Regions from separate parts of the Endozoicomonas sp. ALC020 genome, predicted to be linked through region 3. Evidence: predicted binding sites of a transcription regulator. Region 3 holds the regulator's gene; each other region holds the start of a gene.
The links. Region 3 encodes sigma-54, which starts transcription at its own class of promoters, with help from an activator protein. Its sites were predicted from a motif close to TGGCACNNNNNTTGCTNT; they were not measured.
Positions count from the first base shown of each region.

Region 1: a site for sigma-54 is predicted at 1,204-1,221, ahead of ACOJUO_RS17510 (NarK family nitrate/nitrite MFS transporter). Genes of this name have one in related genera too.
Region 2: a site for sigma-54 is predicted at 996-1,013, ahead of ACOJUO_RS15555 (ANTAR domain-containing response regulator). Genes of this name have one in related genera too.
Region 4: a site for sigma-54 is predicted at 1,142-1,159, ahead of ACOJUO_RS06395 (sugar phosphorylase). Genes of this name have one in related genera too.

Region 1 covers NZ_CP184830.1:4,719,860-4,722,062, reverse strand. The annotation lists gene nirB (nitrite reductase large subunit NirB) at 1-877, opposite strand, end outside; gene ACOJUO_RS17510 (NarK family nitrate/nitrite MFS transporter) at 1,254-2,203, shown strand, end outside.
Region 2 covers NZ_CP184830.1:4,147,742-4,149,944, reverse strand. The annotation lists gene ACOJUO_RS15555 (ANTAR domain-containing response regulator) at 357-944, opposite strand; gene ispH (4-hydroxy-3-methylbut-2-enyl diphosphate reductase) at 1,107-2,051, opposite strand; gene ACOJUO_RS15545 (FKBP-type peptidyl-prolyl cis-trans isomerase) at 2,048-2,203, opposite strand, start outside.
Region 3 covers NZ_CP184830.1:519,610-521,812, reverse strand. The annotation lists gene ACOJUO_RS01940 (PTS sugar transporter subunit IIA) at 1-96, opposite strand, end outside; gene hpf (ribosome hibernation-promoting factor, HPF/YfiA family) at 111-422, opposite strand; gene ACOJUO_RS01930 (RNA polymerase factor sigma-54) at 593-2,047, opposite strand.
Region 4 covers NZ_CP184830.1:1,897,160-1,899,362, forward strand. The annotation lists gene ACOJUO_RS06385 (HAD-IIB family hydrolase) at 1-157, opposite strand, end outside; gene galU (UTP--glucose-1-phosphate uridylyltransferase GalU) at 183-1,013, opposite strand; gene ACOJUO_RS06395 (sugar phosphorylase) at 1,207-2,203, shown strand, end outside.

The sequences.
Region 1 (2,203 bases), 2.8 Mb from region 3:
CCAGACCAAAGATACGGCCACTCCAGAGTGCACACTCACCAATGGCAAATATACGTTCATCAGATGTACGGCAGTCGTTATCTATAACGATACCGCCTCGCTCACCCAACTCCAGTCCGGAAGCTTTCGCCAGCTCATCTCTTGGGCGAATACCGGCTGAAAACAGTACGATATCGGTATTCAGTTGTTCGCCGTCAGCGAACTGCATCTGGTGAACAGCGCCTTCACCATCAACAATCTGTCGGGTATTTTTGGAGGTATGAATCGTGACCCCCAGACCCTCGATCTTGCGTCTGAGCATGGCACCACCGCTATCATCCACCTGAACAGCCATCAGACGGGGAGCAAATTCGACCACGTGGGTTTCCAGCCCAAGATCTTTCAGAGCTTTTGCTGCTTCAAGCCCCAACAGACCGCCACCCACAACGGCACCGATCTTACTGTTACGGGCAGCTTCTTTAATCGCTTCCAGATCTTCGATGGTACGATAGACAAAACAGTTTTCACGGTCATGCCCGGGTACGGGAGGAACAAATGGATAGGAGCCTGTAGCCAGTACCAGCTGATCGTACTTTTGAGTCATGCCACTGGCTGTCACTACTTCACAGGACTCACGATTTATTGATGTAATGGCTTCATTAAGAACAAGATTAATGCCTTCCTGCTCATAAAAGCCTTCAGAAACCATAGACAGGTCATCCGCTGAGCGACCTGTGAAAAATTCACTGAGATGAACCCGGTCATAGGCAGGACGGATCTCTTCTCCAAATACCACCACATCGAAGCGTTTCAGGCCGCCAGCATCTACCAGTTTCTCCAGAAAGCGGTGACCTACCATGCCGTTACCGACAACCACCAGGGTTTCTTTTCCGATCATCCCAGACATCCTCTTTAGTATCTAGCATTGGGCCGGAACAACTGCATCCTTTAGAGCCAGCCTCTTTTCTAATTCTTGTGCCTATGCAACTGCCGTGCCCACTTTCAAAACACGATAAAAACAGGAAATTCTTTCCTGAGACTTTAGCTACTCGCACAAAAATAATGCACGCAGAAATAATCAAACAGCTAAAGAGCACCATTTTGGTGAGCAGAATAAAAATACTCAGAAACTTCCCGCACTCAAATAAAGAACTTTCTTGCATAGAAGAGAAAATTCATTAAATACGCATAAAAATGCAAGTCAAATCGGTGCATTTATCATATTGGCCTGATGTTTGCTTTTGCTTGGGGAATTTCTTAAACAAGGAGGATGTATGAGCAACCCCGATTCATTTAACCTGTTTTCTTTTAGCGGGAAGACCAAGATTCTGCACCTTAGCTGGATTGCCTTCTTTATTAGCTTTGTGGTCTGGTTTAACCATGCGCCTCTGGCCCTGGCTATTTCCGAGTCTCTGGGCCTGACTCGTGAAGAACTGAAAACCCTGCTGATTCTGAACGTAGCCCTCACTATTCCGGCTCGAGTCATCATCGGTATGCTCACTGATGTTTATGGTCCCAGAAAAGTCTATTCCGGACTCCTGGCCATCTGCAGTATTCCTTGTTTTATGTATGCCATGGCAGATGACTTTACCCAGGCCGCCATAGCCCGCTTTATGCTGGGTACTATTGGTGCAGGCTTTGTGGTCGGCATTCGTCTGGTATCTGAGTGGTTCCCCGCTCGCCAATTGGGTACCGCAGAAGGTATTTACGGTGGCTGGGGCAACTTTGGCTCTGCTGCTGCTGCCATGTCTCTGCCCACCATTGCACTGCTCTTTGGTGGAGAAGATGGCTGGCGTTACGCCATTGGCCTGACCGGATTAATCTCCTTGCTGTTCAGTGTCGTCTTCTACATAAACGTCACAGATACCCCTAAAGGTGCTACCTACTTCCGCCCCAAGAACATTGGCGCCATGGAAGTCACCAGCAAAGGCGACTTTGCCTTGCTGCTGATCATGAAGATTCCCATGTATGCGGCATTGGCTCTGCTGACCTGGAAGCTTTCACCTAAGGGTGTTGCCATGCTGAGTGCCGGGATTTCAACGGCTATTTATGTCGGTCTGACTGCTATCTACCTGTTTGATGTCTGGAAAGTCTGGCAGGTCAACAAGCACATTTTCTCCGAGCCTGTGCCAGCTATTCACCAGTATCAGTTCAAGCAGGTGGCCGTTCTGAACGTTCTTTACTTCGCTACCTTCGGTTCTGAACTGGCCGTGGTGTCCATGCT
Region 2 (2,203 bases), 3.4 Mb from region 3:
GCACCGCCCCCTGAAATGCCTTTTCGGCTCTGGCTCATACATCGCTCCATCACCTTGTCATCACGCATTTCAGGGGTTCGGTACATCCATGTAAAAAAAAAGGCGCCCACCGCTACCTGGAAATTTTTCCGGATAGCGATGAGCGCCTTTGCTCTCTTTCACAACGTCTTTGTTGCGAATGCCTGCTCCTGCCGCCCTTGGCAGGAACATTTTTTATTGTTGTAGCTGAGTTAAAGCATTCTTCGTGCCAACTAATTTTGGCCTCTAACTCTGATCTTTTTTCAATTTTGTTTCATTTTTATTTCGGTTTGGTGCATGACACTGAAATTGCGCACCAACAACGAGCAATCTTCCGATCATGACGCTTTTTCTTCCAGCATGTTGAAAACATCAATAACATTTCTGGCCACATCTGCCAGAGTTTTACCGTTATCCATAGCCATCTTTCTTAACTTTTTATAAGCCCGGTCTTCACTGATCCCCTGTCTGGACATCAGCAACCCCTTGGCCTTGTCCAGTAACTTTCGATCTTCCAGACGACTCCGGGTCCGCTCCAGCTCATCTTTCAATGACTGGTATTCCTGAAAACGGGCAACGGCCACATCAATAATGGTTTTGAGGCGCTGAGGCTGCAGATCAGCCACAATATAGGCATTAACGCCGGATCGTGTGGCTTGCTGGACGATGTTGTCAGTGGTTTGCTCTACAAACATTACGACAGGGAGTGGAGAGGTCTTGTTGATCAGAGCCAGCTTTTCCAGAAGTGAGGGGGCAGGCTTATCCAGACCAATCACCAGAATATCGGGCGAGAGGTCGGGCACAAGGGTCAGCAGGTCCTCATTCTGCCCCTGTCGCTTAATGACTTGGTAGCCAAACTCATTCAGTGCCTGGTTTAAAACAGACAGTCGAGCCGAACGGTCTCCAATCAACAACACTGAATCCATAGCCTGTAACACTCTATATCCCTGAAAAGATAACTATTCACAGGCTATTTTTAAGCAAGGGCTGTACCAGAGCAATGAGGAACGGGTTTAGCATTCAGAATCAGCCAGCTGTTCCGGAAACGAAATCGATGCAAATGCCTGATGCCTGGCCAATTGGATGTGTCAGACTTCTACCATCCGGAGCTCTTTGGGCATGCTAAAAACAATATTCTCTTGTTCCCCTTCCAGTTCTTCGGGCTCTTCGGCGCCTAATTCAATCAACCGATTGATGACACCTTTTACCAGCACTTCAGGGGCTGAAGCGCCTGCGGTAATGCCCAGACTCTGTCTGCCTTCCAACCATTCAGGCTGAATATCCTGGGCTCCGTCAACAAGATAAGCTGATGCGCCTGTTCTTTCGGCTAATTCTCTAAGGCGGTTGGAGTTAGAACTGTTCACCGAACCTACCACAAAGACTGCATCGCATTCAGATGCCAGAGCCCTCACGGCATCTTGACGATTTTGAGTGGCGTAGCAGATATCGTCTTTGCGCGGCCCATTAATTTCAGGGAACTTGACCCTCAGTGCATCAATCACCCTGGCGGTATCATCCATAGACAGTGTCGTCTGTGTAACATAAGCAAGATGTTTCGGATCTTTCACTGTCAGTTTCCGAACATCGTCTTCTGTTTCGACGAGGTACATCTTCCCGCCTTTAGAGTCGTCGTACTGGCCCATGGTACCTTCCACCTCAGGGTGACCATCGTGACCAATCAGAATACACTCCATACTATCCCGAGAGTAACGCACAACTTCCATATGGACTTTTTTGACCAGAGGACAAGAGGCATCAAAGACTTTCAAACCACGACGGGCAGCCTCTGCTTCGACTGCTTTGGAAACACCGTGAGCACTGAAAATAACAATAGAATCATCCGGTATCTGATGGAGCTCCTCGACAAATATGGCACCACGCTGTTTGAGGTTTTCTACCACAAACTTGTTGTGAACGACTTCGTGACGCACATAAATAGGAGGCTCAAAAACATCCAGAGCCCGGTTTACGATGTCGATAGCCCGGTCAACGCCTGCACAGAATCCCCGGGGATTTGCCAGCCTGATTTTCATGCCTTTGCGCTCTTGTCTGGTGTATGAGTTTCTGGTGTATGAATCGCTTGAGTGATATTCAGAACCTTCACTTCAAACAACAGTTCTTTACCCGCCAGTGGATGATTAAAGTCCACTTCAACATGGCTCTCTGTCAAACCGGTAATGACGCC
Region 3 (2,203 bases):
GATGATTTCCGCAACAATTTCCAGGATTTTCTTTTTGCTGGCCCCCTGCACATCGCAGAGGGTGCGCCCGGGGGTTAGAATGTTTTCAATAATCATACAACGATCGATGCTTACAGGCGGCCGTTGGCACCCTGTAGCCGGTCAAGCGTTTTCTCTTTGTGTTTTACCAGTTGTCGATCCAGTTTGTCCGACATGTCATCAATGGCAGCGTACATATCTTCAGCCTCAGCGGTTGCATTAATATCCGCCCTACGAACATGTAGAGTCGCTTCCACTTTGTGCTTCAGTTTCTCAACACTCAGAGTGACCTGAACGTTTGTAATCTGATCAAAGTGGGCGGCAAGGCGGTCGAGTTTCTTGGTGACATAATCTTTCAGAGCCTCAGTCACCTCTACATGATGTCCACTGATGTTGACTTGCATGTAACGCTCTCCTGCTGATCCCGATTCTCGACATTGGACTGCCCCCGGGATTGTACGGGCAACCCTGATTGAAAGTCTATCACTGTCAATGACAGTTAGCGCTGTTCTGAGACAAAAAATCTATGGGGCGATTTGTGGTATAAGGGCTTGTTACCTCAATCGCTGAAGGCTCAGATAAGCTGCTTGCGTTCATTCGATGGCGGTATATTCATTGATTCACGATATTTGGCGATGGTTCTCCTGGCCACTTTGATCCCCTGGTCCCCCAGCAAGCCGGCGATTTTGTTATCACTCAGTGGTTTTTTAGGGTTTTCATCGGATACCAGTTTTTTAATCAAGGCTCTGATGGCTGTTGATGAGCACTCTCCACCAGTGGCTGTGCTGACATGGCTGGAGAAAAAGTATTTCAGCTCAAACACGCCTCTTGGAGTGTGCATGTATTTCTGTGTAGTGACCCTGGAAATAGTGGACTCGTGCATATCCACCGCCTGAGCAATGTCTGCCAACACCAGGGGCTTCATGGCCTGCTCACCCTGCTCCAGAAAATCTTTCTGAAATTCAACAATCTTGCCCGCTACTTTCAGTAAGGTTTCGTTACGACTTTGCAGGTTTTTCAGAAACCAGCGGGCTTCCTGCAGCTGGTTCTTCATAAAGACATTGTCACGACTGTTGTTGGCACGTTGCACCATTGAGGCGTAATTGTTGTTGATGCGAAGTCTGGGCAGGGATTCTGAGTTCAGTTCAACCGCCCAGCGGTCCCTGACTTTGGTGACCGAAATATCGGGGGTGACGTATTCCGTGTCCGCCTGGCCGATTTCTGATCCGGGCCTCGGGTTGAGGCTTTGAACAAGGCTAAGGGCTTCCCTCAGTTGATGTTCTTTGAGACGGGTACGCCGCATGATTTGGGCATAGTCACGACTGCCCAGAGCCTGTAGATGATTCTGGATCAGCAGACGTGCTTCTTTCAGGAAGTGGGTTTCTTGTGGCAGTTGATTGAGTTGAACTTCGAGACATTCTTTCAGGTTAGCGCTGGCACAACCCACCGGATCAAAGTGAAGAATCCGTCGTTGCATGACCTGAAGTTCTTCAAACGCCAGTTCCTCTACCTGTTCCTGTAGCGAGAGATAAATTTCTTCCAGGGAGTGAGTGAGGTACCCGTCATTATTGATGGCTTCGATCACAGCCAGGCCCATCAGCCTGTCTCTGTCAGTCATGGGAGTCAGGTTTAACTGCCATTCCAGATAGTCCTGGAGGGACTCATTGGCCCGGGAGCGGGCAAAAGGATCATGTTCTTCATCGGTTGCAGCGGGCAGGCTGGAATAGACATCATCCCATCCGGAGTCAACGGGCAGGTCATTGGGTATGCTGTCAGCCCACTGGGGCTCTTCTGGTTCCGGGGGCTGTTCTGCTTTTTCATTGAAGTCAACAGGCTGTTCCCCTTCATCACCAGATGCAGGTGGTTCTTCAACGGACTCTTCAGACTCCAGCATCGGATTGGATTCAAGAACTTCCTGGATTTCCTGCTGAAGGTCCAGAGTGGAAAGTTGCAGAAGCCTTATGGCCTGCTGCAGCTGAGGTGTCATGGTCAGCTGCTGGCCCATTTTTAGCTGTAAGGATGGCTTCATAGGCAACTGTATACCTTTACTTCGGTGTCTGCACTGAGGGTGCCAGATTTGATGCCATCAGCGCCTGACAGTTATATCTCAGTGTCTGCTCATTATTTTGATTGGGCTACTCTCCATGTCACTGGGATTATAATCACATCTGAAGCTTCGGGAAAG
Region 4 (2,203 bases), 1.4 Mb from region 3:
GAGGCAGTACCTCACTGAGGGTTTTGCTGGTATTGAAAACAACCGGAATATTTTGCTCTCTCAACCGGTCCAAAGCGGGTTTTGCCCCCGCCCAGCTGTAGCTATCATGATCCAGCAAGGTACCATCGAGGTCGGAAAATATGACCAGCTTCGTCATCGCCTTTTTGCTGTTGAACATCGACTCAAACTCTGTCCAGACGTTTTTGGTAGATGGTATTGGTGGCCTCGACAAAACCACTGACACTGCCACAGTCAAAGCGCTCACCTTCAAACTTGCAGGCAATAACACAGCCCTGTCTGGCCTGAGTCAGAATGGCGTCAGTCAGCTGCACTTCTCCGTTTATTCCGGGTTCAGTGTTCTCAATAATGTCGAAAATATCCGGTGTCAGGACATAACGTCCAATCACTGCCAGATTACTGGGTGCTTGCGAAGGGGCTGGTTTTTCCACCATATCGGTCACACGGATCAGGTTATCGCTCAGGGCTTCACCGGCAATCACACCGTATTTATCGACTTCGGATTCGGGCACTTCCTGAACAGCCAGAATGGTGCAGCGAAACTGCTTGTAAAGATTGACCAACTGCGACATAACCAACGGACCACTGTCGTTAATACAGAGATCATCGGCCAGCACCACACCAAAAGGCTGATCGCCCATAAGAGTTCGTCCGCAGAGAATGGCATGCCCCAGCCCCTGCATCTGGTTCTGTCGAGTATAGGAAAAAGTACAGGCCGCCATCACTTCTCGAATGGTCGACAGTTTTTCTTCTTTGCCACTGCCAGCGATTTCCGCTTCCAGTTCATAGTTAATATCAAAATGATCCGGAATCGCCCGTTTGTTTCTGCCATTGACAAACCCCAGGTCAGTCAGACCTGCCAGCATGGCTTCTTCTACGCCATATTGAATTAGGGGTTTATCAACAATAGGCAGCATCTCCTTGGGCATGGACTTGGTGGCGGGTAAAAAGCGGGTTCCATACCCCGCAACAGGAAACAGACATTTTTTAATCATATTATTGCTCGTCTTATTGAGAAGTTTTGCATCTCATCAGGCTATAAGCAGAAGTCGTGCCAATTCAGAAAACCACCCGCCGGGGTCAACATCATTTACAATGATTGAAGGTTTTATAAATACGGGAGTGGCATGACTCCTGCTGCAAAGAAGAAAAAGTACTAAAAAACATTGCCAAAGGGGAAGATGTATCGTGCAAAGTTATCCTAAAGCCTTCCATGAGTTTCATCAGGCCATGACTCAGCTTCTGACCTTCCCTTATGGACAGGAAGCGGGCGAGATAGCCGCCAGAATTGTCCGTAGAGTTCAGTATCACCTTCATGAAAACCCTCCCAAAACAGTCACTGGCTGGTCAGAAAAAGATATCTTTCTGATTACCTATGGCGACACCCTCTATGACAACAGTGAACAGCCACCTCTTCAGGTCTTGAAGGGATTTCTTGATGGCTATCTGAACGAGGTTATTAATACCCTTCACATTCTTCCCTACCTTCCCTACAGCTCGGATGATGGCTTTTCTGTGATTGATTACCTGTCGGTCAATGAGCAGCTGGGAAGCTGGCAGGATATCGAAGCCATCGCCAGTGACTATCAGCTTATGTCGGATCTGGTGATTAACCATGTCTCCCGGGAAAGTCTCTGGTTTGCCGACTTTGTCAGTGGTCATCAGCCCGGCCGGGATTACTTTATTGAAGAAGACCCGGAGACTGATCTCAGTGAAGTGACCCGCCCAAGAAACTCCCCCCTGCTGGTGCCTATTCATACAAGGCGAGGGCTGAAACACGTCTGGGCCACCTTCAGTGAAGATCAGATGGATCTGAACTTTAAAAACCCCGATGTGCTGATACAGATGGTAGATGTCCTGCTCTTTTATCTGGCCCGCGGCACCATGGTAGTCAGGTTGGATGCCGTCGCTTTTCTCTGGAAGAAACCGGGCACTCACTGCATAAACCTGCCCGAGACCCATGCCATCGTGAAACTGTTCCGACTGATTATGGAGAGAGCCTGTCCTGGCAGTACGCTGCTGACCGAAACCAATGTCCCCCACGAGGAGAACATCAGTTATTTCGGGGAACAGGATGAGGCACACATGGTTTATCAATTTGCCCTGCCGCCCCTGATATTGCATGCACTCAATCGGGGCACAGAAAAATACCTTGTGCAATGGGCCCGTAACCTGCCCGATTACC